Regions from separate parts of the Hymenobacter ruber genome, predicted to be linked through region 2. Evidence: riboswitches for the same ligand, from Rfam matches in the RefSeq annotation. Region 2 holds a riboswitch; each other region holds the start of a gene.
What was found. A riboswitch is a leader RNA that binds a small molecule or an ion and turns the genes downstream of it on or off. The one in region 2 is predicted to bind S-adenosylmethionine.
Positions count from the first base shown of each region.

Region 1: another riboswitch for S-adenosylmethionine. It lies ahead of metH (methionine synthase); the one in region 2 lies ahead of ACYVM5_RS06780 (O-acetylhomoserine aminocarboxypropyltransferase/cysteine synthase family protein).
Region 3: another riboswitch for S-adenosylmethionine. It lies ahead of ACYVM5_RS03705 (phosphoadenosine phosphosulfate reductase family protein); the one in region 2 lies ahead of ACYVM5_RS06780 (O-acetylhomoserine aminocarboxypropyltransferase/cysteine synthase family protein).
Region 4: another riboswitch for S-adenosylmethionine. It lies ahead of ACYVM5_RS20225 (amino acid permease); the one in region 2 lies ahead of ACYVM5_RS06780 (O-acetylhomoserine aminocarboxypropyltransferase/cysteine synthase family protein).

Region 1 is NZ_BAAGQX010000002.1:1,120,469-1,127,812, forward strand. It holds gene ACYVM5_RS05400 (molybdopterin molybdotransferase MoeA) at 1-679, shown strand, start outside; gene nudK (NUDIX hydrolase) at 764-1,339, opposite strand; SAM riboswitch class I at 1,554-1,662, shown strand; gene metH (methionine synthase) at 1,737-5,435, shown strand; gene metF (methylenetetrahydrofolate reductase) at 5,522-6,478, shown strand; gene ACYVM5_RS05420 (hypothetical protein) at 6,592-7,152, shown strand; gene ACYVM5_RS05425 (putative signal transducing protein) at 7,294-7,344, shown strand, end outside.
Region 2 is NZ_BAAGQX010000002.1:1,454,452-1,461,795, forward strand. It holds gene ACYVM5_RS06760 (TonB-dependent receptor domain-containing protein) at 1-1,902, shown strand, start outside; gene ACYVM5_RS06765 (lysylphosphatidylglycerol synthase transmembrane domain-containing protein) at 2,042-3,139, shown strand; gene ACYVM5_RS06770 (hypothetical protein) at 3,205-3,624, opposite strand; gene ACYVM5_RS06775 (LysM peptidoglycan-binding domain-containing protein) at 3,812-4,093, shown strand; SAM riboswitch class I at 4,342-4,457, shown strand; gene ACYVM5_RS06780 (O-acetylhomoserine aminocarboxypropyltransferase/cysteine synthase family protein) at 4,846-6,225, shown strand; gene ACYVM5_RS06785 (homoserine O-acetyltransferase family protein) at 6,501-7,344, shown strand, end outside.
Region 3 is NZ_BAAGQX010000002.1:707,644-714,987, reverse strand. It holds gene ACYVM5_RS03715 (sulfate adenylyltransferase subunit 1) at 1-50, opposite strand, end outside; gene cysD (sulfate adenylyltransferase subunit CysD) at 161-1,075, opposite strand; gene ACYVM5_RS03705 (phosphoadenosine phosphosulfate reductase family protein) at 1,214-1,972, opposite strand; SAM riboswitch class I at 2,242-2,330, opposite strand; gene ACYVM5_RS03700 (RNA polymerase sigma factor) at 2,535-3,113, shown strand; gene ACYVM5_RS03695 (hypothetical protein) at 3,242-4,027, shown strand; gene ACYVM5_RS03690 (hypothetical protein) at 4,024-5,316, shown strand; gene ACYVM5_RS03685 (PPC domain-containing DNA-binding protein) at 5,376-5,903, shown strand; gene ACYVM5_RS03680 (PaaI family thioesterase) at 5,920-6,417, shown strand; gene ACYVM5_RS03675 (DNA integrity scanning protein DisA nucleotide-binding domain protein) at 6,639-7,344, opposite strand, start outside.
Region 4 is NZ_BAAGQX010000004.1:2,259,610-2,266,953, forward strand. It holds gene ACYVM5_RS20215 (hypothetical protein) at 427-1,155, opposite strand; gene ACYVM5_RS20220 (hypothetical protein) at 1,358-1,816, shown strand; gene ACYVM5_RS20225 (amino acid permease) at 1,944-3,398, opposite strand; SAM riboswitch class I at 3,631-3,722, opposite strand; gene ACYVM5_RS20230 (TonB-dependent receptor plug domain-containing protein) at 3,970-5,949, opposite strand; gene ACYVM5_RS20235 (M1 family aminopeptidase) at 6,204-7,344, shown strand, end outside.

The sequences.
Region 1 (7,344 bases), 330 kb from region 2:
CGGCGACGAGCTGGTGGGCATCGGCGCTACGCCGCTGGCGCACCAGATTCGGCGCTCCAATGTGTATGCCCTGCAAGCGCTATTTACCCAGGACGGGGCCGATGTTTCGCTGTTTCACCTCTCCGATAACGTGGAAGAGCTGCGCGTGGGCCTTACCAATATTCTGGCGGCGGGCTTTGATGCCGTGGTGCTGAGCGGAGCCGTGAGCAAGGGCCGCGCCGACCACCTGCCGGGCCTGCTGCGTGAACTGCACGTTGAAGAAATCTTCCACGAAGTGCAGCAGCGGCCCGGCAAGCCGCTCTGGTTTGGGGCGCGGGCCGGCGGGCCGGTGGTGTTCGGGCTGCCCGGCAATCCGGTGTCCACCTTCATCACGGCCTGCCGCTACGTGCGGCCTTGGCTGCGCGCCGTGCAGCAGCCCGAAGGCGCGGCCGAAAATGCTGTTATTGAAGCTCCGCTGCCGGCCGTGCTCACGGTCGATATCACCTTCAAGCCCCAGCTCACGCACTTCGTGCCCGTGCGCCTGACCGTGAACGCGGAGGGCCGCCGCCTGGCCACCCCGCTCCGCGTGGGCGGCTCCGGCGACATGCTGGGACTGGTAGGGGCCACCGCGTTTCTGGAGCTGCCGCCGGAGCCGGCCGTGTTTGCGGCAGGCAGCGTGTGGCCGGCGTGGGGGCTGTAGGTTGTAGCACATGATTTAGCTTGTGCTCGGCATGGCACCTCCGGTCGACTGGCTTCCAAAGACCTAAAAACCTGGGCTTCCGCCCTACGCCAGCAGCTGCCGCAGCCGCAGGTGTTGCAGCAGCATAATGGTCTTGCCGTCCTGGATTTCGCCGGTTTTCACCATGGCAAGAGCTGCTTGCAGGGGCATTTCGAGCACTTCGATTTCCTCTTCCTCAATGCCGCCACCGGCGTGCTGCTCGGTGGCCGCCGAGTATTCGGCCAGGTAAAAAAACAGGCGCTCCGTGACCGAACCGGGGCTCATGTAGGCCTCCATCACCTTCTCGACGTGGGTGAGGCGGTAGCCGGTTTCCTCCTCCGTTTCGCGGATGATGGCCGTGTCCGGGTGGTCATCATCGAGCAGGCCGGCGCAGGCTTCGATGAGCATGCCCGTGGGGTTGCCGTTCACGAAGGTGGGCAGGCGGAACTGCCGGGTGAGGATGACGTGGTCGGTGGCGGGGTCGTGGAGCAGGATTACCGCCCCGTTGCCCCGGTCGTAGGCCTCGCGCGACTGGGTTTCCCAGGTACCGTTTTTGCGTTGGTAGTCGAAGGTGATTTTGCGCAGGGTAAACCAGTCGTCGGACAAAGTTTTCTGCTCGCGGATGCGGATTCGTTCGTTCATACAGGGGAGGCAAATGCTCGTGGTTGAGAACAAGTAACGACGCGGTTTGGCAAATCGATACCGCAGCGCACCATCGGCGAAAAGCCAGCCACCCGCCTGTTGTGCCCGCCGCCGCCTTCCTGGCCCGGTACTGCGCAGCCGGCCCGGTGGGACTTTTATAGCCCCTGCTTCCGCTTGCGCTACAAGCCCCATTCCGTTGTATCTTCGCCCTACGCTGCTATCCAGAAAGACCGAGGGAACGGGCCCGATGACGTCTTGGCAACCTACCGCGAGTAGGTGCCAACTCCCGTTTCACCGCCGTTTTTGGTGAAAGAAGATGACAGCCGGAACTGTGCTTCCCCGCACGGGTTTCTTTCTGGATACGCGCTTGTACGCTGCTATACCGAATCCGAAAGAAATGTCCACTGCCACCCTCGCCGCCCCCTCTCCTCTTCCCGAACTGCTCCGCCAGCGCCTGTTGATTCTCGACGGCGCGATGGGCACTATGATTCAGCGCCACCCGCTGACCGAAGAGGATTTTCGCGGCACCCGCTTCGCCGACCACCCCAAGCCCCTGCGCGGCAACAACGACCTGCTGAGCCTCACCCGGCCTGATATTATCAAAGGAATCCACGCCGAATATTTCGCCGCCGGGGCCGATATGGTGGAAACCAACACCTTCTCAGGCACCACCATCGCGCAGGCCGACTACGGCCTGGAGCACGTGGTGTATGAGCTGAACTACGAGTCGGCCCGCCTGGCCCGCGAGGCTGCCGACGAGTACGCCACGCCCGAGCGCCCGCGCTTCGTGGCCGGCGCCGTGGGCCCCACCAACCGTACCGCCTCGCTTTCGCCCGACGTCAACCGTCCCGGCTTCCGCGCCGTGACCTTTGATGAGCTGGCCACCGCCTATCTGGAGCAAGTGCGCGGCCTCGTGGATGGCGGCGTGGATACGCTACTCATCGAAACCATCTTCGACACGCTGAACGCCAAAGCCGCACTTTATGCGGTGCAGAAGTTCTTCGACGAAGGTGGCCGCGTGGTGCCCGTCATGATTTCGGGCACCATCACCGACGCCTCGGGCCGCACCCTTAGCGGCCAGACGGTGGAGGCTTTCTGGAACAGCATCCGCCACCTGCCGCTGCTGAGCGTGGGCCTGAACTGCGCCCTCGGGGCCGACCAGCTCCGCCAGTACGTGCAGGAGCTGAGCCGCATTTCCGACGTGCATATTTCGGCCTACCCCAACGCCGGCCTGCCCAACGCCTTCGGCGGCTACGACGAATCGGCCCAGGAATTTGCCGCGCTGGTGGAAGAATACTTGAAGGAAGGCATCGTGACGGTGGTGGGCGGCTGTTGCGGCACCACGCCCCAGCACATCGCCGAATTGAGCAAGCTGGCCGAGAAATACCAGCCCCGCCAGCTGCCCACCGAGCAGATTCCCTCCACGCGCCTAAGCGGTCTGGAGCCGTTTACCATCAAAGAGGAAAGCCTATTCGTGAACGTGGGCGAGCGCTGCAACGTGACCGGCTCGCGCGCCTTCGCCCGCCTCATCCGCACGGGTGCTTATGAAGAAGCCCTGGCCGTGGCCCGCCTGCAGGTGGAAGAAGGCGCGCAGGTGCTCGACATCAACATGGACGAGGGCATGCTCGATTCGGAGCAAGTGATGACGACTTTTCTGCACCTCATTGCCTCGGAGCCCGACATTGCGCGGGTGCCCGTCATGATTGATTCCTCGAAGTGGAGCGTGCTCGAAGCCGGCCTGAAATGCGTGCAGGGCAAGAGCATCGTGAACTCGATTTCGCTGAAAGAAGGCGAAGAGGCCTTCCGCGAGCGCGCCCACACGGTGCGCCAGTACGGGGCTGCTGTGGTGGTGATGGCCTTCGACGAAAACGGCCAGGCCGACTCACTGGAACGCCGCATTGAAATCTGCCAGCGTAGCTACGATATTTTGGTGAAGGAAGTGGGCTTCGACCCATCCGACATCATTTTCGACCCCAATATCCTGACCGTGGGCACGGGCATGGACGAGCACCGCAACTACGCCCTCGACTTCATCGAAGCCGTGCGTTGGATTAAGGCCAACCTGCCCGGCGCGCTTACCAGTGGCGGCATCAGCAACATCAGCTTCTCGTTCCGCGGCAACGACGTGGTGCGCGAGGCCATGCACACGGCCTTCCTCTACCACGCTATCAAAGCCGGCCTGGACATGGGCATCGTAAACCCCGGCCAGCTCGGCGTGTACGATGAAATCGAACCCCACCTGCTGGAGCTGGCCGAAGACGTGCTCCTGAACCGCCGCGCCGACGCCACCGAGCGCCTCGTAGAATTTGCCGACACGGTGAAGCAGAAGGACAAGGCTGAAGTAAAAGCCGACGAGTGGCGCAGCCTGCCGGTGCAGGAGCGCCTGTCGCACGCGCTGGTGAAGGGCATCACCGAATTTATTGACGAAGACACCGAGGCCGCCCGCCAGGAGCTGGCCCGCCCGCTGGATGTGATTGAAGGCCCGCTAATGGCCGGCATGAACGTGGTGGGCGACCTGTTTGGAGCCGGCAAAATGTTCCTGCCGCAGGTGGTGAAATCGGCCCGCGTGATGAAGAAAGCCGTGGCCTATCTGGAGCCATACCTGCTGGCCGACAAGCAGGGCTCGGACCGCCAGACGGCCGGCAAAATCCTGATGGCGACGGTGAAAGGCGACGTGCACGACATCGGCAAGAACATCGTGGGCGTGGTGCTGGCCTGCAACAACTTCGATATCGTGGACCTTGGCGTGATGGTGCCGCTGGAAAAGATTCTCGACGAAGCGCAAGCGCAAAACGTGGACGTTATTGGCCTCTCCGGCCTCATCACCCCTAGCCTTGATGAGATGGTGTACGTGGCCCAGGCCATGGAAAAGCGCGGTATGAAAGTGCCGCTGCTCATCGGTGGCGCTACCACCTCGCGCCTGCACACGGCCGTGAAAATCGCGCCCTCCTATAGCGGCGCGGTAGTACACGTCAACGATGCCTCGCGCAGTGTAGGCGTGGCGGCGGGCCTGCTCGGCTCGGGTGAAAAAGCCTATGCGCAGACCGTGGCCGACGATTACGCCGCCCTGCGCGCCGACTACGCCAGCCGCCAGCGCGAGAAGAACTACCTGACCATTGAAGTCGCCCGTGAAAATGGCTTCAAATCGGACTGGAACACGGTTTCAATTACTAAGCCCAGCTTCCTCGGCACCAAAGTGCTCGAAGACTACGACCTCGCCGAGCTGGCCCAATACATCGACTGGACGCCCTTCTTCCACACCTGGGAGCTGAAGGGCCGCTACCCGCGCATCCTCGAAGACGAAAACCTGGGCGAAGCGGCCACCAAATTGTTTGAAGACGCGCAGACTATGCTCGCCCAAATCATTGATGGCAATCTGCTCACCGCCCGCGCCGTGCTGGGCTTCTGGCCGGCCAATACCAAGGATTACGACACCATCGAAATCTACGCCGACGACACGCGCGAGACGGTAGCTACCGAGTTTTTCACGTTGCGCCAGCAGGGCGAAAAGGGTCCGAAAATCCCCAACCTCGCCTTCTCCGATTTCCTCGCGCCGAAGGAAACCGGCCGCGCCGACTACCTGGGCGGTTTCGCCGTGACGGCCGGCATCGGCATCGAAAAGCTGATTGAGCAGTACGACGCCGACCACGACGATTACTCCAGCATCATGGTGAAGGCGCTGGCCGACCGCCTGGCCGAAGCCTTCGCCGAGCGCCTGCACGAGCGGGTGCGCCGCGAGTTCTGGGGCTACGCGCCCGACGAGCACCTCTCAGGCGACGACCTCATTCAGGAGAAGTACCGCGGCGTGCGCCCGGCCCCCGGCTACCCCGGCTGCCCCGACCACACCGAGAAAATCACCCTCTTCCAACTGCTGGATGCGGAAGGCAAAACCGGCATTTCCCTCACCGAAAACTTAGCCATGTACCCGGCTTCATCGGTGAGCGGGATGTACTACGCGCATCCGGATTCGCGCTACTTCGGACTCGGCCGCATTGGCGTAGACCAAGTGGCTGACATCGCGCAGCGCAAGCATATGCCGCTGGCCGAGCTGGAGCGCTGGCTGATGCCCAACCTGAACTATGAGCCGAAGAAGTAGCGCGGACTTTTAGTCCGCGCCTGAACGACTCCTGAATTACCGACCTCACGCTTCCAGGCGCGGACTAAAAGTCCGCGCTACTATCCATGAAAGTTACCGACCACCTCGCCCAGGCCAACGGCAAAACCCTCTTCTCGTTTGAGGTGCTGCCGCCCAAAAAGGGCGAAAACATCCACACGCTCTTCTCCAATATCGAGCCGCTGATGGAGTTCAAGCCGCCGTTCATCGACGTGACCTATCACCGCGAAGAGTACGTGTACCGCCACCATCCCAACGGCCTGCTGGAGAAGAAAACCGTGCGCCGCCGCCCCGGCACCGTGGGCATTTGCGCGGCCATCAAAAACCGCTTCGACGTGGACACCGTGCCCCACCTCATTTGCGGCGGCTTCACAAAAGAAGAAACCGAAAACGCGCTGATTGACCTGCACTTTCTGGGCATCGATTCCATTCTGGCTCTGCGCGGCGACCCCATCAAATCCGAAGGCCACTTCAAGCCCGAGCCCGACGGGCACGCCTACGCCTGCGACCTCATCGGCCAGGTAGCCAACCTGAACAAGGGCGAGTACCTGGATGAGGAACAGGACGATACCTGGGCCACCAACTTCTGCATCGGCACGGCCGGCTACCCCGAAAAACACTTTGAAGCGCCCAACTACGCTTCCGATATTAAGTTTTTGAAGCACAAAGTGGACCGCGGGGCCGACTACATCGTGACCCAGATGTTCTTCGACAATGAGGAGTTTTTCAAATTCGAGCAGAAGTGCCGCGACGCGGGCATCACCGTGCCCATCATCCCCGGCCTGAAACCGCTGACCACCAAAAGCCAGCTCACCATGCTGCCAAGAGCTTTTTTCCTCAACCTGCCCGAGCCGTTGGTGGAAGCCGTCAGCCAGTGCCGCGACAATGAGGCCGCCCGCGCCATCGGCATCGAGTGGTGCCTCAACCAGAGCCGCGAACTCATGGCCCACGGCGTGCCCTGCCTGCACTACTACAGCATGGGCAAGTCGGAAAGCATCCGGCGCGTGGCAGCTGAGTTGTTTTAGACCGTTCTTTCGTACCACAGCCTGCCTATGCTAACCTTCCGGCGGGCATAGCAGTACAGGGCACAAGCGACCGGAGCGGCCGTTATTTGCAACCTACTTACTGTGTTTGTGCTATGAATGGTGAATTGTGTAATCGGCCGGCGGGCCTGAAACTTGGCGGCGTACTCCTGGCCGCGCTGCTGCTTACCGGCTGCGACTCGACGCCCAATGAGCGCCGTGAAGTAGCCCGCAATGCTGGCCGCGAACTGGACACCGTGGCCCGCACCGCCGCCGGCAAGCTGGCCCGCATTGGCAAAGCCACGGCCACCTACGATGCCAGCAACCGCGCCCGCCGCGCCCGGCCCCTCGACCCACGCCAGCAGCTGGCCATGGAAGCCAAGCTGATGGGTCCTTACAACGGCCAGATTAACTCCCTCACGCCCCAGGACCTGCCGGCCGCCTACGGCCAGCTGGTGCGCGAAACCCGCACCCAGCGCGCCACCTGGACCGACCGCGACTGGGACTATGCCCGCGCCGTGTACCAGCGCCTGAACGACCAGCTGAAACAAGTCCGCATGGACATGCCCGCCCGCGACGAAGTGCGCGTCCGCGCCCGCCAGGCCGAGTTCGTGAGCCTGCAAGCCGGCCACGCCGTGAACGGCATCGACGCCGCCACCCGCAAGCAGCCGAAGTAGAGCTTGGACAATGTAACGTCATGCTGAGCGCAGCTGAAGCATCTCTACTACGCAAGTAATTCATTTACTACTGCAGTAGAGATGCTTCGGCTGCGCTCAGCATGACGTTCTTTAGCTGGCCATTAAACAAATTCCCTCTCCGTGTCTAGCCCCGATTCCGTCGTTTTTCTCGAATCGTTTTACGAGCCGATG
Region 2 (7,344 bases):
GCCTACGGTACCCGCAACGGCCAAAACTACCAGGACGGCCTGCTGCGCACCAGCTACGCGGGCGCTTTCGCCACCGGCGCGCCACGGAGCACCGACCTGCGCGACACCTACTCGAAAGACCTATCCGGCACTGTGGATGCCAGCCTGAACTATACGCACAGCTTTGCGAAGCCGCAGCACGAAATCAGCCTGCTGACGCTGTTTAGTCGCAACGACCGCACCAATAGCTTTACCAACAACATTCTGAGCACCTCCGATGCGACCAGCCTGGCCCGCCGCATCGTGAACGACAACCCCAGCTACAACGAGGAATACACGGTGCAGTTGGATTATCAGAATCCCATCAGCAAAACCCAGATTCTGGAGATGGGCGCGAAGAACATTCTACGCCGCGTGAATTCGGACTACAGCACGATTTCCTACGGAGCCGATGGCGCGGTGGTGCCTTCGGTGGGGCTGTCGTCGAGCAACGTGTTTACCTACCGTCAGAACGTGACGGCTGCTTACGCGGCTTACACCTTGGGCCTGCCCAAGGGCTTCACGCTGAAGCCGGGACTGCGCTACGAATACACGACCATTAAGGCTGATTTTGCCCAAACCGACACGGCAAAAACCAATATTCCTAATTACGACGTGCTGGTGCCCAGCGTGAACTTCTCGCGCAAGCTGGCCAACGGCAACGTGCTGAAACTGGCGTACAACAAGCGCATTCAGCGCCCGTCGCTGCAGTTCCTGAACCCCAACCGCAACGCCCAGAACCCGAAGAACATCAGCTACGGCAACCCTGAGTTGGACCCCGAATACACCAACAACTACGAACTGGGCTATAGCACCGCCTACAAGCGCCTAAACCTGAATTTCAGCACCTTCATGCGCAATACCACGGGCTCCATCGAGGCCCTGCGCACGGTGGAGGGTGCTGATATTGTGACGACCACCTACGCCAACATCGGCAAGCAGGATGCCTACGGCGGCAGCGTATTCGCCAACATCAACAACGGCAAGCTCAGCCTGAACGCCGGCACCGATTTCTACTACGTGAAGCTCACCAATAACGTACCCGACGCCCGCTTCAACGCCGCCAATGAAGGCTTTGTGATGAGCGGCCGGGTGTTTGGCTCCTACAACTTCACGCCGATATGGGGACTGCAGGCCTTCGCCTTCTACCGCGGCAACCAAGTGCAGCTACAGGGCAGCCAGAGCGGTTTCGGCGTGTACAGCCTCAGCGTGAAGCGCGACTTTGCCGAGAAGCGCGGCAGCATCGGCTTCGGGGCCGAGAACTTTTTCACGCCCAGCATCACCATCCACAACACGGTGGTGTCGCCGCTCATCGACCAGGCCAGCAACAATGTGCTGCACAACATGAGCTTTAAGGTGAACATCAGCTACCGCATCGGCAAGCTGACGGTGGCCCCGCCCACCCGCCGCGGCAAGAGCATCAACAACGACGACCTGAAAGGCGGCGGCGAAGGCGGTGGCGACATGGGCGGCGGCGGTGGCGCTCCCGGCGGTGGTGGCGGTGCTCCCGGGGGCGGCGCTCGCCCCACGGGTGCCCCGGCCGGTGCGCCCGCAGGCGCAGCCCGCCCCGGTGGTTATCCGGGCGCTGCCCCTGGCGCGGCTCCGGCCGGCGCAGGTGCCCGTCCTGGCGGCTACCCCGGCCAGCAGCGCACTGCGCCGGCCGATAGCACTTCGGGCAAGTCGGCGGCTGACAGCACCGGCCGCCAGCGCCCCGGTGGCTACCCCGGCCTGCGCCCTGCCACGGCCCAACCGGCCGATACGACCAATCGTCAAGCTCCGGCCCCGGTCGGCAACCCGGTTAATGCGCCAGCCAATGCGCCTTCGCCCGGCACCAGCACGCCCAACGGCACAGTGCCGGCCGGCAGCCCCGGCGGCCGCCCCTAGTCTGGCACTGTGGTTTATTACTGAAAAACGTCATGCTGAGCTTGTCCCGGCATGACGTTTTTCATATCAGCTTAATGTCTTTTTAATCAGTCGCCGGCCCGCTACCGCCTACTTTTGCCGGGCTGCTTTATTTCCTTCGATGACCGATAAACCCCTCGCTCCCCTGCCCGAAGACGACGCGCATTTTTTGCAGCGCTTGCAGCCCTCGCGGCTCATTCTGCCCGTCGTGATTGGCCTGAGCGTGGTGGGGTTTATGTTCTGGCGCAGCTACAAGCCCGGCGACCTCACTCCCCTGGCCCACGCCCGTTGGGAGTGGCTGCTCGTGACGCTGGGGGTGCTGCTGGCCCGCGATTTTGGCTACATCTACCGCATCCGGCACATTGCCGAGCGCGAGCTGAACTACCGCCAGAGCCTCGACGTGATTATGATTTGGGAATTCGCCTCCTGCGTGCTGCCCTCGGCAGTGGGCGGCACGGCGGTGGCTTCGTTTATTCTGAACAAAGAAGGCATTCCGCTGGGCAAATCCCTGGCCTACATCATGGTTACGGCCCTGATGGACAACCTGTACTATGTCATCATGGTGCCGCTGGTAGTGCTCATCGCGGGGGCCGGGCTCTACCCGCATGAGGCCATGCAGGGTGCATTCATCGCCACGCTGCGCATTGCGTTTGTTATCAGCTACGTGGCCGTCACGGCCTACGCCGGGCTGATGCTCTACGCCATTTTCATCAACCCGAAATCGGTGCGGCGGCTGCTGGTGCGGCTGTTCTCGTTCCGGCTGCTGCGGCGCTGGCAGCGCTCCGCCTACAAGCACGGTCAGGGCATGATGGATGCGTCCATCCAGCTACGCGGCAACCCCGCCATTTATTGGGTGCGGGCAGCGGCCAGCACCTTCTTCGTCTGGACGGCCCGCTACCTCGTCATCGGCTGTCTCATCGCTGCCTTCGTGCCGATGGATGCCGACACCTTCCTCTTCATTTTCGCCCGCAACCTCACCTACAAAGTGCTGCTGCTGCTGGCCATCACGCCCGGCGGCGCGGGCATTGTGGAAGGCGCGTTTCCCACGTTTTTCGGCAAGTTTATCGGCACGGCCACGCTCACCAGCTTCATGGTGCTGCTGTACCGGGTGGTCACGTACTACCTCTATCTGGTGCTGGGCACCATTTTCCTGCCGCGCTGGGTGGCGCGAGTATTCGCGAAGCGGCCGGCCGGCGCGGCGCACCGCATCGCCAGGTAAGCACCACAAAAAAAGCCCCGAACCAAGCTGGTTCGGGGCTTTTTCTTAGCTGAGTTCCGAAAAGATTACTCGGCTTCGAGCATCAGCGCGGCCCCGTCGGCCGACTTCAGCGTGAGCTTTTTGTCGGTCAGCGTTTCCACGGCGAAGGTGTTGCTGGTGGTAGCGCCGTCGGGCGTCAGGGTGATGGTTTTGCCGGCCTGGTCAAACGTATATTTGCCCGAAACCGCGCCGCTCGCCCCGGTCATGTTGTAGGTGCCGTTGGCGAAGATGCGCAGTTCTTCCTGCTTCTGGGCGTCGGTTTGTTTCACTTTGTCGCCAGCGGTATCGGTTTCCTTGGCGGTTTTCCACACCTTGCTATCGGTGCCGTACAGCATATTCACGCCCTCCACTTTGCCTTTGTCGTTGCTGCACGAGGCGGCGAACAGCGACACAAGCAGCAGCAAGCTGGCGAAGTAACGGAGCGAAAAAAGGGACTGGAGTTTCATGTGCACAAAGGGTAATGGTGAAAGAATGAAAACATGACGCACGGGGTGCGGCCTCGTCGGCTTACGACGCAGACGCAAAAGAGTTTAGAACGAAACCCCGCCTAAACTTGTCCGTATAGCAACCCGGTCGGCCCGCCCGCAAGCGTTTCCGGCAGAATTTATCTCTCCATTTAACTTCACCGAAACCATGGGACTCTTCGATTTCATCAGCGACAAAGGCGAGCAAAAGCCCGTAGAGCCCGCGGCTAAGCCGTCGGCCGGCGGCACCGATTTTTTTGGCAACGCCAAACCCGAAGCAGCCGGCAACACGTATACCGTTGTTAGCGGCGATTCCCTCTCGAAAATAGCCAAGCACCACTACGGCGATGCCGCCAAGTGGCACCAGATATACGACGCCAACAAGGCGCTCATCGGCGACAACCCTGACCACATCGAAGTGGGGCAGGTGTTGACCATACCTAGTCTCTAGGTACTTTTTTGCAGAAAAAAGGTGAGAAAAGCCACTCTGTTTCAGGGTGGCTTTTTTGCGTTTGGGGGGGTGAAATAGGCGGTCGTATTGACTACACCGCATGTCATCCTTCGCTGCGCTCAGGATGACAGACGATTTTGGCGCTGCCGAAAAAATATTTTCGCCCACTCGCTTGCCCATCTCAAAAATCCTGCTCTACCTTTGCATTACCAACCCGGTACTCCCCGCTAACGGTGGGCAGTTTTCAAGTTTTATACAGAAGTGGCGAGAGACTAGGCTCCGTGACCCACTGGCAACCTTCGCAAAACGAAAGGTGCCAATTCCTACCCAACCGCAGCTCCGGCCGCGCTGGGACAGATGATTCGAGTGCCATGGAAAATCCCTCACATTCTGCTTTTTTTCGCCCGTCTGCTCCGGCTGCTTTGTGCGCCGTAGGGTCGGGTTTCTTTGTTCCGGCCGCAGGCCGTAACGTGGCCGCACTCACTTCGCAGCGAATGCGAATGTGCTGTTGCCGCCCGTGTTGTTGCTAAGCTGATTCCGGCTTAGAACCCCTCCCCCCACTCTTCTGGATTTTTTTGGTGGCCCCGTGGGTCTGCCGCGTGCGCTTTCGGGCCTTCGCGGTGGGTTTGGGCCACGCCGGCAGCACGGGCTATTTCGGGGAGTTTTGGCGCTAAAAAAGGCCTTTTCAGGACCGCGGCGCACCTTTTCCAATTGTCATTTCGGTTTTTCAAAATTTCAAAACCAACCCCATCATGTCTGTTCAGCCCCAACACTTCGAAACCCTCCAACTCCACGCCGGCCAGCAGCCCGACCCCACCACCGGGGCCCGCGCCGTGCCGCTGTTCCAAACCACCAGCTACGTGTTCAAGAGCGCCGAGCACGGCGCGAACCTGTTTGCTCTGAAGGAATTCGGCAACATCTACACCCGCCTGATGAACCCCACCACCGACGTGTTTGAGCAGCGTGTGGCGGCCCTCGAAGGCGGCGTGGCGGCGCTGGCTACCGGCTCGGGCCAGGCGGCCCAGTTCATTGCCCTCAACAACATCCTGCAGGCCGGCGACAACTTCGTGAGCACGGCTTACCTATACGGCGGCACCTACAACCAGTTCAAGGTGGCATTCAAGCGCTTGGGCATTGAGGTACGCTTCGCGGATGGCGACAATCCGGCTTCATTTGAGGAGCATATCGACGAGAAAACCAAGGCCATTTATTTGGAAACCATTGGCAACCCCAGCTTCAGCATTCCGGATTTTGAAGCTATTGCGGCCATCGCGAAGAAGCATGATTTACCACTGATTGTGGACAACACCTTTGGGGCGGGCGGCTACCTGTTCCGGCCCCTGGAGCACGGCGCGCACATTGTGGTGGAGTCGGCTACGAAGTGGATTGGCGGGCACGGTACCAGCGTGGGCGGCGTGATTGTGGACGGCGGTACCTACGACTTCGGCAACGGCAAATTCCCGCAGTTCACGGAGCCGAGCGACGGCTACCACGGCCTGATTTTCAACGACGTATTTGGCAAGGGCGGGCCGTTTGGCAACATCGCCTTCATCATCCGGGCGCGGGTGGAAGGGCTGCGCGACTTTGGGCCGGCCATCAGCCCGTTCAATTCCTGGCAGTTGCTCATCGGCCTCGAAACCCTGAGCCTGCGCGTGGACCGCACCGTGGAAAACGCCCTCAAAATTGCCACTTGGCTCGAGGAGCACCCGCAGGTGGAGAGCGTGAACTACCCCGGCCTGCCCAGCAGCCCCTACTACGCCATCGCCAACAAGTACCTGAAGCGCGGCTTCGGCGGCGTACTCTCGTTCCGGGTGAAAGGCACCAAGGAAACAGCCACACAATTCATTGATAACCTGAAGCTCATCAGCCACCTGGCCAATGTGGGCGACGCCAAGACGCTCATCATCCAGCCCTCGGCCACTACGCACCAGCAGCTAAGCGAGGAGGAACAACTGGCCGCCGGCGTCACGCCGACGTCGCTGCGCCTGTCGGTAGGCATCGAGCATTTCGACGATATCAAGGCCGATTTGCAGGCGGCGTTTGATGCCATCGGCAACACGGCCAGCCTGCCGACCGAAGGCGAAGAAGTGGGCGAGCCCGAGCTGGAGCACACCCAACCACTGGAAGCTTAGTTGGTAGTGGTTAGTGGTGAACGGTTAGTGGTCAATGACAATCAGCCGCTACAACTTACCACTAACCGTTCACCACTAACAACTACCAAAGTATTGCCGTCAGCGGGCCACCCCTGGCGGGTCGGTGCCAGTCTCGCTGGCGGCCGAGTTTTATCGCAGCTTTAGAATCAGTGCATCGGCCCGGGCCTCTTCCGTGATGGGAGGAGATATGGGAGTGAGAAACTATTGCGCCGGGCCGGTTCGCTGGTTCTGAAGCTGTGCTATTGTATTGAATTATGCCAACCCAAGTATTTGAACTGCCCGACCTGACGCTGGAAAGCGGCGAAACCCTGACCGGGGCGCACGTGGCCTACCAGACCTGGGGCCAGCTCAACGAAGACCGCGACAACGTGGTGTGGGTGTGCCACGCCCTCACGGCCAACGCTGACGTGCTGGCCTGGTGGCCGGGCCTGGTGGGCCCGGGCTGCTACTACGACCCCGCCGACTGGTTTATCGTGTGCGCCAACGTGCTGGGCTCGTGCTACGGCAGCACCGGCCCGCTCGATGCCGACCCGGCTACCGGGCAGGCGCGTTTCCAGCGCTTCCCGCTGCTGAGCATCCGGGACCTGGTGCAGGCCCACGAGCTGCTGCGCCAGGACCTGGAGCTGACGGACATCAACACGCTGATTGGCGGCTCGCTGGGCGGGCAGCAGGCGCTGGAGTGGGCCGTGCAGCGGCCCGATTTGTTCGACCATCTCGTGGTCATTGCCACCAACGCCCGGCATTCAGCCTGGGGAATTGCTTTCAACGAAGCCCAGCGGCTGGCCATCGAGGCCGACCCGACTTATGCTGCCGGCCAGCCCGGTGGGGGCGATGAAGGCCTGCGGGCCGCCCGCGCCATTGCCTTGCTCAGCTACCGCAGCTACTCGGCCTACGGCGAAACCCAGACCGACCCCAACGACGATGAGCTGCTGCGCGAGCACCGCGCCAGCACCTACCAGCGCTACCAAGGCGACAAGCTGGTGTCGCGCTTCGATGCCTACAGCTACGTTTCATTGAGCCGGAGTATGGACACGCACCACCTGGGCCGCAACCGGGGCGGCGTGCCGGCGGCCCTGGCCCGCATTGGGGCGCGCACGC
Region 3 (7,344 bases), 750 kb from region 2:
CTTTTGCCATCGTCAACACTGCCGCAGGTGATAAATCGGAGAAGGTCCATTTTTGGTGCTTGGTTTTTAGTGCTTGGTTTCTGGCGCTCGGTTGATAATCCGGGGCTTTGTGTGGCATTAGAACAGCCAAGCACCAAGCACCGGAAACCAAGCACCAACCTTAGAAATACCCGTTGCGCTTCCGGTCTTCCATCCCCGTTTCGGAGAGGTTGTCATCCAGCCGCGTCGCCCCACGCTCGCTCACTTTGGCCAGCAACAGGTCCTGGATGATGTCGTCCACGGAAGAAGCGTCGCTTTCCACGGCAGCAGTGCAGGTGGAGTCGCCCACGGTGCGGAAGCGCACGCGGCGGTTCACGATTTCGTCGGTTTCGTCCAGGTTCAGGTGTTCGCTGAAACCCAGGAGCTGGCCGCTGGGCAGCACCACGCACTGGCGCTCGTGCGAGAAGTAAATGTCTGGCAGCTTGATATTTTCGCGCTGGATGTAGTTCCACACGTCCAGCTCGGTCCAGTTTGAGATGGGGAACACGCGCACGTTTTCGCCCTTCTGGATGCGGCCGTTGTAGATGTTCCAGAGCTCCGGCCGCTGGCGCTTGGGGTCCCATTGGCCGAAGTCGTCGCGCACCGAAAAGATGCGCTCCTTGGCGCGGGCCTTCTCTTCATCGCGCCGCGCCCCGCCGATGCAGGCGTCGAACTCGAATTCCTCAATCACGTCGAGTAGCGTGTAGGTTTGGAGTGGGTTGCGGCTGGGGTATTTGCCGCCCGGCTCATGCAAGCCGCGCTCCCGAATGGTATCCTCCACCCGGCGCACAATCAGTTTCTCGCCCAGGTGCGCTGCCAGCTCATCGCGGTAGTTGATGATTTCCTCGAAGTTGTGGCCCGTATCAATGTGCACCAGCGGAAACGGGAACCGGCCCGGACGGAAGGCTTTTTCGGCCAGTCGGGTGAGGGCAATGGAATCTTTGCCGCCGGAAAACAAAAGTGCAGGCCGCTCGAACTGCCCGGCCACTTCACGTAGGATATGAATAGCTTCGGCCTCCAGACGGTCGAGGTAATCGAGATAAGCAGCGGTTGGCATTGGCATAGGAAGTCATGGTCCGAAAAAATCGGACGAAATTGAAAAACCGGAAGAGGTGGGTGGGATAAGGCCCGCACGCGGTGCCTTTGGGGAAGAAAATAGTGCCAGCAGACTTGCCGCTGGCGCATCGGTTCGGGCCTAGCCTAGCAATTGCTCCACCACCGGGTCGAGGCCCTGGTGGGCGGCGGTGGCGTGCAGGCCGCACTCCTTGGCAGCGGCATCTTCCCACCACCAGCGGCCGGCGCGGAAGTCCTCGCCCGGCGCAATGGCGCGGGTACAAGGCGCGCAGCCGATGCTCACGAATCCTTTGTTATGCAGCGGATTAACCGGAATGCCATTGGCCTGCGCAAAGGCCACGCACTCGGCCCAGGCCCAGCCGAAGAGCGGGTGCACTTTGATGAGCCCGTGGCCGGCATCCCACTCAGCGGGGTGCATGGTCTGGCGGTTCTGCGATTGCTCGGCGCGGATACCCGTTACCCACACCTGCTGGCCGGCCAGCGCCCGCGTCAGCGGCTCCACCTTGCGGATGTTGCAGCACTCTTTCCGGTTCTCAATGCTCTCGTAGAAGCTGTTGGGGCCTTTTTGGCGGGTCAGCTCCTCAATGGCCGCGCCGTTGGGGGCGAAGACTTCGATGGGCTTTTCGTAACGCAGCAAGGTCTTGTTCCAGGTCGAATAAGTCTCCTGGAAATTGCGGCCCGTATCGAGCGTGAACACCCGGATGGGCAGGTCGTTTTCGAAGATGAAATGTGTGAGTATCTGGTCCTCCAGGCCGAAGGAGGTGGAAAACGAGACGCGGCCGGGGAAGTGGTCGGCCAGCAGGGCCAGCGTTTCTGGTACTGAGCACTCGGGCAGGTAGCGGCGCAGGTCAGCAACCTGACTTTCAAGGGGTAATGCCATGATGGGAAGGGGAGTTTTTCTCCGCAGAAAAAACCAAACTGGGCCGTGGAGGCCGCAAAAACCCGCTACGCGTCGCGCAATGAATCAATCACCACAAAAGGGATAGCGGGGTGGCCGTCGCAACGGCCGCCGGAAGAGAAGCCCTAGTTCAACAACCAGCAATCTTCCCCGGCATAGCGGCCAGAGAACAGCACATGCAACAGCACATTCGGCGCGAAGCGGCGAGGGTGGCGGAGTGCAGGCGGGGATTGGTGGATGTGCTCACGGCGTTTTTATATGTCAGGACTTGGCACCGTTCCAACGGATGGGGGTTGCCGGCGTTTCGTCGAGCCTGTCTCTCCGCGCCTCTGTATAAAAATGAATAGCGCCCCAAACGAGGGTTGCTGGGCAAATGTAAAGGACGAAAATGCGAAATGCCAAAATTTTGTTTCGCGGAGATGAAACTGCCGGCTGCGCAAAAGGTTTGGCGGCCGTGCATTCGCCGCGTAATTTGCCGTGCAACCCCTGAACCTGCCGCGTGGTCTATGGGTTGCTTAAGCACTTCTAATACCCCGTTTTCTGCATGGAAGCCCTAGCCCACTCCGCCTACGTCGACATCAACGCCCCACTGGTGGAGCGCTGCCGCCTCAACGACCGCCAGGCCCAGGCCGAAATTTACCGGCGCTATTCCAAGGCCATGTTCAACGCCGCCCTGCGCATCACCGGCGACTATGCCGAGGCCGAAGATGTGCTTCAGGAGTCGTTTCTGAGTGCTTTTCGGGAGTTGAGCGGCTATAAGGGCGACTCGTCGTTCGGGGCCTGGCTGAAGCGCATTGTGGTGAACAAAAGCATCAACTGCCTGCGGCAGCGGCGGCTGGCGCTGGTGCCGCTGGGCGAGCAGCACCACGAAGAACCCGCCGAATCCGCCGCGCACTCGCCCGAGGACGAGGCCGATATGCACTACCGCGCCGACGTGCTGCGCCGCTGCATTCAGGAGCTGCCCGACGGCTACCGCGTGGTGCTCAGCCTGTATTTGCTGGAGGGCTACGACCACCTCGAAATCGCCGGCATCCTGGGCATTTCCGAATCTACTTCCAAATCGCAGTACAGCCGGGCACGGGTTCGGCTGCGCGAATTAGCCGCCCAGCGCGGCCTTAGCTAAGTTTTTATCCGTTATCACTAGTCGTTTAACCGTTCACTACCCTTCATCCGTTTTCGCCCGGCCGCGGTTTTCGTATAGCCCCGTGGCCCGCCCTGAACCTGGACGAACCGTGCGTCTGCTACTCATTCATGGATACCAAGAAAAATAATTCCCTTGAAACCTTCGTCGAGCGGCACCGCGCCGATTTCGACACCCACGAGCCGCGCCCCGACCTCTGGGCCGCGCTGGAGGAGCAGCTCAACGCCGCCACGCCCGCGCCCCAAATCCCGGCCATGCGCGTGGCCGAGGCTGTGGAAGTGCCGTTTGTGGCACCCGTGGCCGTTGTGGTTCCCGTTGCTCAGCCCGAAGCTCGTCTCCGCTGGTTTCAGCGCTACGGCGTAGCGGCCGCTCTGGCCCTGCTGGTGTTCGCCGCCGGGGCCAGCGAAGCCTGGAAGTCTCGCAGTGCCGCGCCCGAAACGGCCGCGGCTGCCGCGCCGGTCGCCACGCTCGGCAGCGCCGCCAATGAACCCGACGCGGCCCTATATCAGGGCGGTAACCCGCTTTCTCTCACCGCCGCCGAGCACACCACCGGGGCCGATAGCCAGCTGGTACGGGCCGTGCGCGGTATGGAAGCCTACTACACCAACCAACTGGCCCGCCGCCAAACCGAGCTGAGCCAGCTGAGTGGCCCCGGCATGGCCGCCATGAACGCCGACTGGCAGCACGAGCTGGTTTCGCTCGATTCCAGCTACCGCGAGCTCAAGCAGCAACTGCTGCACCACCCGCAGCCCGATGCCGTGCTCACGGCCATGAACCGCAACCTGCAAATCCGCCTCGATATTCTGGACCGGCAGCTGAACCTCGGCAACAACGCCCAGGCCGCGCCCAACAATAGCTCTTACGTGCTGGCCGATAGCCGGCGCCAGGCCGAATGAACCATGACATGGGCTTCCGAATGGGCCGCCTGTTGGTGCTGTGCGGCGGGCTGCTGGGCCTGTTGAGCCCGCGCAGCGTTCAGGCGCAGGACCGCCAGACCCGTTGGGTAGTGGTGGGCCACGGCGTGGCCATCAATATTCTTGCCCCCGAAGCGCGCCGCGCCGAAGCTGCTTTGTTTGGTCCGGAGCCGGAACCCGAGCAACAGAATCAGCTGCAACCCCAGGCGCAGCAGAACCCGCTGGTGGACCAAACCGACGGGCAGGGCAGCGCCAGCCTGCAGGTAGAGCAGCGCCGCCACTTGGTGCGCAGCTACGTGGTGCCGAAAACCGGCCGTCCGTTTTCGCTCGATACGCGCTACGGCCGGGTGCAAATCAATACCTGGAATAAGAAGGAAATAAAGGTGGATGCCGAGCTGGTGGCGCGCTCGGAGAGCGACGCCGGCGCCCGCCAGATTCTTGATGCGCTGGGCGTGCAGTGGCTTGATTACGACGCCAAAACCGGCGGCGTGGCCGTGAGCACGCAGTTTGGCCCCGCGCTGCGCGGCCGGGCCGGTGGCTGCCGCTACGAGGTGAATTACACCGTGTGGCTGCCCCGCACCACTGCCCTGAAAATCTACAACAACTTCGGCGAAGTGACCCTGGCTGGCGATGTAAGCGGCCCCACCGAGCTGGCCGTGGAATACGGCACCCTGCGCACCGCCCGCCTCGAAGGCCCCCGCAACCTCATCCGCATCGGCAACGGCGACTGCCGCATTGCCTTCGCCAGCCGCGCCAGCATTGATGCCAGCTACGCCCAGCTGCGCCTCGACACGGGCACGACGGTGGACCTGCGCAACAATTATTCGGACGTGGACATTGGAACGGTGCAGGACCTGACCGTGCACAGCAAGTACGGCGACGTGGCCCTGGGCACCGTGCGCAACCTGCGCGGCTCGTCGGGCTACTCGCGCTTCACCATCGAAAAACTCGACGAAGCCCTCGACATGGCCCTGCGCTACTGCCCCGATTTTGTGGTGCGCGACATGGGCGCCAACTTCCGTCAGGTGAACCTCGACGGCGGTTTCAGCACCATCCGGCTGGGCTTTGCCGAAACGCCTGCCTTCCGCTTCGATGTGAGCACCGAGCAAGGTCAACTGCTGGTCGATAAAAACTTAGTTCGCGTACTCTCGCAGGAAAACGGACCGCAAACCAGCGACGTGCTGGGCACGTTCGGGGCGGCCGCCCCGGCCCGGGGAGCCGGCAATGTGAATATCAAAGTGCGCTACGGAACGGTGCGGTTCAGCAAGTAACTGGTAAGAGAATGCAATGAGAACGTCAGGCTGCGCTCAGCATGACGTTCTTTGGGGTAATGTCGACCCGCCTCGTTCTCTTGTTTTCCCTGCTGGCCACCTCCGCGCTGGCCCAAACCCCGGCCCCCGTGCCCGCCGCCCCACATTCCGCCCTCAAAACCTACGCCCTGCGCCTGCGCCCCGGCGACGACCTGCGCCAGCAGCTCACCGCCTTCGCGCAGAAAAACCACATTGTGGCCGGCACTATGATAACCTGCGTGGGCAGTCTCACGGTGGCCACGCTGCGGCTGGCCAACCAGGAAGGCCCCTCAGTTTACAAAGGGCATTTTGAGATTGTGTCGCTGGTCGGCACGCTCTCCACCAATGGCTCGCACCTGCACTTGGCCGTTTCGGATAGCACAGGCCGCACCATCGGCGGGCACTTGCTGGATGGCTGTAAAGTGTACACCACCGCCGAAATTGTGCTGGGCGAACTGCCGCAGCTGGAGTTTCGGCGCGAGAAGGACGACACGTTTGGTTACCAGGAGCTGGTGGTGCGGCCGGCATCCGGCCCCGCCGATGAGAAGGGCAAAGCGCGCAAGCACTAAAACGTACCTTCGCCCCATGACCACCGCCCTCGACACCCCGCAAGCCGCCGCCTTCCGCCGCCAGGTTCTGAACCCCATGAAGCTGCGGCTGTTTATGCTGCGCAAGCTGCCCATGGCGTGGCTGGCGGGCCTGCGCCTCACGCAGCTCACACCGGAGGCGGCCACGGTCACCATCCGCTACAAATACCTTACGCAGAACCCGTTTCATAGCCTCTATTTCGCTTGCCTGGCTATGGCGGCGGAGTTGGCCAGCGGCATTCAGGCCATGATGCACGTGCAGGCGGGCGGGCCGGTTTCGATGCTGGTGGTGGGCATTCAGGGTGATTTCACGAAGAAAGCCGTGGGCCTCATTGCCTTCACCTGCCCCGATGGCTCCTTTATCGCCCAGGCCATTGCCGAAAGCCGCGCTACCGGCGAAGGCCGCACCGTGGTGTGCACCAGCACGGGCGTGGATGAGTCCGGCGACGTGGTAGCGGTGTTCAAGCTGACCTGGTCGTTTCGGGCGAAGAAGTAGGTCCTTCGTTTGTCATTGCGAGCGAAGCGCGGCAATCCGTCCTCTCATTGGCGACTAGCCCTGAGTTATGACAACCGAAGGTCAGCGAATCCAAAGCCATTTTACCAACAAAAAGCCCCGATACTACGAAGTGTCGGGGCTTTCTGATATAAGAAGGTTTTTACAGGACGGATTGCCGCGTTTCGCTCGCAATGACAAATGCCTCCTCGTTCTGACAACGCTTACTCCTGCACCGACGAAATCACGTCCACCATCCCGTCCTCGCTCACCACAATGGCGATGCAGGGATAATCGGAGCTTTCCACGTAGCGCAAGGCCGAGTTGTAGCGCGCGCCGCGGGTGCCGTCGCCCCGGCCCGAGGCGCGGCCGTCCAGAATCACGCCGATGGAGTAGCAGTAGCCCTCGGGGTCGAGCAGTACCGCGCCGTCGATGCTGGTGACGAGGCGCGTGATGAGCGGCGTGAGCGGCACGGGCTCGATGAGCGTGCATTGCAGCTTGAGGCGGTCGGCTTCGGCCAGGGCCTCGGTGGTGATGACCAGGAGCGTGCCGTGCTTCTGGCGGCTGGCTTCGAGCACCACGTCCCAGAGACGCTCCACTTTGGGCGCATCGGTGAGGGCAAAGGTGCGTTTGAGCGACTTGCGAAAGGCCGTGCGGCTGAGGCGCGTGCGCGGCAGGCCCGGCAGGCCGTAGTGCGAGCGCATGAGCACCTGCCCGGCGTGTTGCAGCTCCCAGGCATAGTGCGTCACGAAACTGATGCAGAACAAATCTTCGCGCACGGCATCGTAGTGGCCTATCTGGCGGCCCAGCGCATACACGTTCTCACCGTCGGCGAGCAGGTGCACGTCGGGCGTGGTCATTTCCAGTAGCTTGCGCACGGCGCGATAGTCGGTGAGCTCGGTGGGGCAGGTGAGGGCGAAGATTTCCTCA
Region 4 (7,344 bases), on a different contig from region 2:
CCCCACGCTCAGTAACGGGGGCTCAGGACTCCTATTTCTTTGGCTGGATACGAATACGTATTCCGTCGGCGGGGCGGCCGGAACGGCGGAGAGCGGCAGTATCCACTTTGAAGGGCGCCTGGTATGCCGTGCGCTTAGCCGCCGCGCCTTTGGGGTGGGACATTGCTTTTACCGGCGGCGTGCCGAGATGAGATGCCGGGGCTGTTTGGGCCTGAGCAGACCAGCCGAAGCTCATTGTGGCTACTGCAAGCAGGAAAGAAGCTATACGTTTCATCATAATGCACCTTTCAAGCTGAATGGATGATTAAGGAAGCAAATGCCCTGACAACAGGCAGCCGCAGCTTCTTAAGCAGCGGCCAATGGCAGCGTATTCATGGCCGGCCAAGTAGCGTTATCACCCCAAATTACGCGGTTTCCACGAAAGACTTACTTCCCCACCCCAGCCAGCACCGCCCGCAACTCGCGGTACAGCGTCTGGGCCAGGTAGCGGGCTTCGTCGAGGCGCGACTCGGCGTATTGGTGGGCTTCATCGGTGTTGGCCGTTTCCCACTCGTTCAACTCGGCCAGGGTGGCCAGACGGGTGAGCGACTGCTGCACGGTGGCATCGAGACGAGTGGGCAGGGCGGCGGGCACGGTAAAGCCGGCGGCCAGGGCGGCCTGCAGGCGCAGCAGCGTCTGGGCCACCTGGGCCAGGTCCTTTAGCAGGAGGCCCTCCGAGGGGGTGAGCTGGCGGGGGCGGCGGTCCATGACGCAGAGGCTGCCAACGGCCATCCCGTTGGGGGTGCGCAGGGCCTGCCCGGCGTAGAAGCCGAGGTTCATTTTCTGCGCCACAAAGGGGTTGACGAGGGCGCAGGGCGCAGTCGCGATGTCGCGGTATTCGGTGAGGCCGTCGCTAAGGATGGCCACTGAGCACATGCTGTCTTCGCGGTTCACCACCAGGGCTTCGGGCAGGCCCTCATTGCCGATGAACACCACGTCGTCGGCCCGCACCAGGCTCACCAGGGCAATGGGCATGTCGAAGAGCTTGGCCACGATGCTCACAAAATCATTGAACACCTCCTGCCCCGGCGTGCCCAGCACCTGGTAGGGCTGCAGGGCCGCGAGGCGCTCGTGTTCGTACGAAGGTATCAGGCCGGGGTATTGAGTGGGGTTCATGGGCAAGCGCAGGAATTCAGCCGCCAACTCCTTGAATGGGGGTAAAAGTTCGGCGGGAAGTGCAATGGCAAAGGTATTGGGCCGGGGATGATGGTTAGCTGAAATTATGCAACGGCTCCCCAGTGCTGGCCGAACGGGCACTTCTGCCCCACAACCGGCCGCCCGGGCCGCCGTAGAACCGGCACACCCTCCCCTATCATCTATGGCCCGTATCATCGTCGGTTTATTTACCAGCGCCTCCGAAGCGGAGTTTGCCGCCACGCAGGCGCAGACCGCTGGTCTTGCTCCTGGCAGCATCAGCATCGCCACCCAGCAAACCCTGCAAGCCCAAAACCTGCCCGATGCCGGCGCGCCCGCCGAGCCCTTCCGCGAAAGCGTGACGCGGTTTTTCACGGACCTGTTCAGCGGCAGTCAGCTCGATGATGCCCAGGCGCACATTGCCGCCACCGGCCCCGAGCACGCAGTAGTCACCATCGAAACCAACACGCCCGCAGAAGCCGAGCAGGCCCGCGCTGTCCTCGACCGCTGCGGGGCCGTGGACGTGTACAAGCAGCGCCCCCTCACTCCCACCGCTGCGGAGGGTGAAATTGACCTGGAAGGCGACCTCAGCCGCGTGCGCGATGATGAAGAGCTGGACGCCAACGGTCTGACCACGCATTGAGGGCTATGCGTTAGAAGCGTCTGTCATCCTGAGCGCAGCGAAGGACCTTATCACGTTGGCAACACGCCTGCATGAAGCCGCTCAAGCGTGATAAGGTCCTTCGCTACGCTCAGGATGACAGACGCCCTTAACTCTTAACTTCCTCCTGCGTCAGCCGCAGCTTGCTATTTTTCTTCCCGTAGCCGAAGTAGATAACCATGCCCAGCGCCAGCCACACCACCAGGCGCAGCCACGTTTCCCAGGGCAGCGAGGCCATCATCACCAGGCACACCACGATGCCGAGGATGGGCACCACCGGCACCCAGGGCGTGCGGAACGAGCGCGGCGCATCGGGGTTGGTGCGGCGCATGATGAGCACGCCGAGGCACACCATCACGAAGGCCAGCAGAGTGCCGATGCTCGTCATTTCGCCCACTACCGAGATGGGCACGAAGCCCGCAAACAACGCAATGAACGAGCCCAGCAACAGGCTGGACTGAAACGGCGTGTTGAACTTGGGGTGCAGCCGCGAGAACACCGGGGGCAGCAGTCCATCGCGCGACATCGAGAAAAACACTCGCGACTGCCCCAGCAAATCGACTAGAATAACCGACGTGTAGCCCACCAGAATGGCCAGAATCACGGCCGAGGACAGCCAGGCGTAGGGCGTTTTCTCGATGGCAATGGCCACCGGCGCGGCGCTGTTTTTGAACTCCGTGTAGTTGGCCAAACCGGTCAGCACGTGCCCGAACAGCACGAACAGCACCGTGCACACCGCCAGCGAGCCAAGGATGCCAATGGGCATGTTCCGTTGCGGGTTCTTGGTTTCCTGCGCCATGGTGGCCACAATGTCGAAGCCGATGAAAACGAAGAAGATAACGCCCGCCCCGCGCAGAATCCCACTCAGCCCGAACTCGCCGAAGGTGCCCGTATTGGCCGGGATGTAGGGTTGGTAATTGGCAGGGTCGATGTAGCGCCAGCCCAGCGCGATAAACACCAGCACCACGGCCACCTTCAGGGCCACCACCAGCGCATTGAACCACGCCGAGCCTTTGGTGCCGCGCGTGACGATGGCCGTGATGGCCAGCACAATGAGCATGGCCGGCACATTCACGTAGCCGCTCACGGTACTGCCATCCGCCAGCGTAGCCGACTCAAACGGCGACATCACCAGTCGCGCCGGAATGTGCAGCCCGTACTTCCCGAGAAATTTGATGAGGTACTGCGACCAGCTGATGGCCACCGTGGCCGCGCCCACCGAGTATTCGAGCACCAAGTCCCAGCCGATAATCCAGGCGAACAGCTCGCCCATGGTGGCATACGAATAGGTGTAGGCCGAGCCCGAAACAGGCACCAGCGCCGCAAACTCGGCATAGCACAGCGCGGAAAAAGCACAGCCCACGGCTGCCACGATGAAGGAAATGGTAACGGCCGGCCCCGCGTTATTGGCCGCCGCGATGCCGGTGAGCGAGAACAGGCCCGCCCCAATGATGACCCCGATGCCGATGGCAATCAGGCTCACGCCGTTCAGGCTGCGTTTGAGGGTGTTCGCCCCCGTTTCGGCGGCTTCCGTGCGGAGCAGCTCCAGTGATTTTTTCAACATAACAGATGGAAACGCGCCACGCCACCGCTCCACCCGGAGCGGCCATGCCGCAAAGCAAAAAGCCCGTAAAAAGGAATGAAACCGCGCCGGCCGTAGCCTCAGCTACGCGGCGCTACTGCCCGAAATCAACAGCAACAACAGCCCGCAAACATCCGGCCCATTGATAACAAACGGGCACGAAAAACACCAGAAAAAGCAATCGAAGCAGCGGAAACGGCAGGCACGGCAGTTGTTTTTATATGGTCAGGAATTGGCACCGGGCCGCGGTTGCGGGTGGTTGCCGGCGCGTCGTCGAGCCTGTCTCTCAGCGCCTCTGTATAAAAACAATCCTTCCGGGAGGAGGAATTGATGGGGCAAAGGTAAGGCCGGACGGGCCAAAAGCTCTAACGCGAAACCTCACCCCCGGCTCCTCTCCACTGGGAGAGGGGAGTTGCAACGGCGCTATAATGCCTTCCTCATAAAGCAAAAAAGGCCCTGACTCGATTGAGTCAGGGCTTTCTTGAACATTGTCGGCGGGCTTCTCTCTCCCTTATGGAGAGGGGTCGGGGGTGAGGCTTTACACCAAAGGCCGTTATTTCCGCAGGGCCACGCGCACACCGGCCATCAGCCAGCGGCCGGGCATCTGGGCCCCCAGCAGGTCGGAGTATTTCGCATCGAATAAGTTCTGGGCCTGGCCCACCACCCACAGGCGCTCGGGCAGCAGCGCCACGTCGAGGCGGCCGTTGATGACCACGTAGTCAGGGGTGAGCTGGGCGTCGTTCACGGCAGCGCTGGGCACGGTGTTCTGGCTGGCACGCTGCTTATACACCCCGCCCAGACTGGCCGTGAAACGGCGGTGTACCAGGCTCAGATTGCCGCTGATGAGCTGCCGGGCCACGTTGCTCAGGTATTGCGACACGATGCTGCCGTCCACGTTCAGGTGAGTGTAGGTGTAGCCCACGCTGCCTTCGAGGCGCAGGCCTTGGCTGAGCTGGGCGCGGGTGCTGGCTTCAAATTCGAGGCCCTGCGTGCTCACGGCAAACAGGTTCTGGGCGTAGCGATAGGTGCTGGCCGGGTTCAGGTTGGTGAAGCCGCTGCCGGCCTGCACTTCGGTGCCGGGCGTGGCCACGTAGTCAATCAGGTTGCGGCCGTAGCGGTTGAAGTAGGTGCCGCGCAGCACGAGGGCCGGCAGCGGGTGGAAGTCCAAGCCGCCTTCGTAGCTCCAGGTGCGCTCGGCTTCGAGGCCGGGGTTGCCCACGTTGAAGCCGTTAGGCACGATGCCGGGCCGGATGGCCGAGTTGTACTGCTCGGTAAAATTCGCCGCCCGGATAGCGCGGCCCACGGCGGCGCGCACGGTCAGCTTCTCGCCCAGCAACTGGCTGGCCGTGAGCTGGGGCAGCACTTCGGTGCCATAGGCCCGGTCGTGGTCGAGGCGCAGGGCGGCGGTCAGGTTCAGGCCGGCGGTGGGCATGAGGCCGGCCACGGCAAATGCGCCCTGGTGCCACACGGCGTGGTCGCCCCGGTCGTTGCTGCGCACGCTGCGGCGGTCGGCCTGGCCGCCCAGGGTCAACTGCACCTTGTCGGAAAAGCGCAGCTGGTGCTGGCCCTGCACGTTGAGGTAGTGCATGAGGTGGTCGCTGGCCGCCGAGGTAGGCGTGTACACGTAGTAGTCGGTGCTGCTGGTGCCCACCAGCTGCAATTCGGTGCGGGCGCGGGCGCTCCATTCGTAGCGCAGCTGGCCCTGGTACCAGTCGCGCGAGGTGGTTTCGCGGGCGCGGTCGCCGGCATTGGTGGTATAGAAGTTCTGGGCGTTGTAGTCGCGCCGGTCGAAGCTGGCGCGGGCGGCGGCGCTGAATTTGGGGCTGATTTGGTAAGCGCCCGAAAGCGAATAGGTGTTTAGCTTGAAATCGTTGCGCAGGCCGCCGGGAAGGTTCAGCAGCTGGCCACTGGCGGTGTTGTTGAGGATGCCGCCGGCCAGGCGCAGTCCTTTGTCCTGGCCATAAAAGCCCGCGTTGGTGGTTTTCAAATCGTACTCGCCAGCCATAAACGTGCCGCCGATTTCCACGCCATCGGGCCGGTGGGTGGCCGCAAATGTTTTGGTGACGATGTTGACGAAACCGCCCACGGCATCGGGGCCGTAGAGGGCCGCGCCGGGGCCGCGCACCACTTCAATCTGTTCAATTTCGGCCGGCGTAATAGGTAGGTAGCCCGCGAAGTGGCCCGTGAGCGGGTCGTTCAGCCGCATGCCATCCAGCAGAATCAGCACCTGGTTGAAGGTGGAGCCGCGCAGGGTAATGTCGGCCTGGGTGCCGAAGTTGCCCCGGCTTTGCATCTCGATGGCCGGCAGCAGACGCAGCAAGTCGTCGAGCGAGGCCACCGGGTACTGGCTGAGCGCGCGGCCGGGCACTACGGTCACGTAGCGGCCGGTCTGGCCGGCTACCTGGTCGAGGCGGGTGCCGTAAACGGTGACTTCGTTCAGGGCACGGGTGCTGTCGGCCGGGGTGCTTTGCGCGAGGGCGTTAAAGGTGAAAAAGGTGCAGAAAAGTGGGGTGGCGTAGTGCGTGAGTCGCATTCATTGGTGGGTTGGTGGGGATGCAAAGCTACGGTAGGGCTTGTAGCGCGGACTTTGTAGTCCGCGGCTCGCTGCCCCGCAGCGAATGATTACCGACTGCCATCGCCCAGATATTCTGCGTTTTCGCATTCGCCGTAGCGCAGCGAGCCGCGGACTACAAAGTCCGCGCTACTTTCGCCTTCGCGTCAGGCAACGTTGCTCACGCCGCCGTGTCCTTCGCGCGAAATCCATTTTCACTCACCCGAAGTTTCTCTATGAAGCACCTTTTCGCGCTGGGCCTGCTGAGCCTGGCGGCATCCACGCCGGCTTTCGCGCAGGCTCCCACCCCGCCCGCTGCCAAGCCCGAATCTCCCTACCGCGCCTCGGCCACCAAAGTCAACGACCTGGTGCACACCAAGCTCGACGTGCGTTTTGACTATGCCAAACGCCACCTGCTGGGCAAAACCTGGATTACCCTCAAGCCCCACGCCTACCCCACCGACTCGCTGCGCCTCGATGCCAAGGGCATGGACATCAACGCGGTGGCCCTGATGAATGGCACCGCGCAAACGCCGCTCAAATACGATTACGCCGATGGCATGAACCTGCGCATCAACCTCGGCCGCACCTTCAAGCCGGGCGAGGAATACACGATTTACATCGACTACGTGTCGAAGCCCGACGAGCTGAAAGTGAAGGGCTCGGCTGCCATCACCGATGCCAAGGGCCTGTACTTCATCAACCCCGACTCGACCGTGAAAGGCAAGCCGGTGCAAATCTGGACGCAGGGCGAGACCGAAGGCTCGTCGGCCTGGTTCCCGACCATCGACCGCCCCAACCAGAAAACCACCGAGGAAATCTCGATGACCGTGCCCGCTAAGTACGTCACGCTCAGCAACGGCCGGATGGTGAGCAGCACGCCCGCCGGCCCCGGCCTGCGCACCGACGTGTGGAAAATGGAGCTGCCGCACGCGCCCTACCTGTTCATGATGGCGGTGGGCGACTTCAAAATTTATAAGGACACCTGGCGCGGCAAGGAGGTTAATTATTACCTCGAGCCCAAGTACGCGCCCTTCGCCAAGCAGATTTTCGGCAACACGCCCGACATGATGGAGTTCTACTCCAACCGCCTCGGCGTGGAGTATCCGTGGAATAAATACAGCCAGATTGTGGCCCGCGACTACGTGAGCGGCGCCATGGAAAACACCACCGCCACGCTGCACGGCGAGCAGGTGCAAATGACCGACCGCGAGCTGATTGACCGCGAGTACGGCTCCGAATCGGTGATTGCGCACGAGTTGTTTCACCAGTGGTTTGGCGACTATGTGACAGCCGAAAGCTGGTCCAACATCACCGTGAACGAGACGATGGCCGACTTCTCGGAAGGCCTCTACGCCGAGCACAAGTACGGCAAGG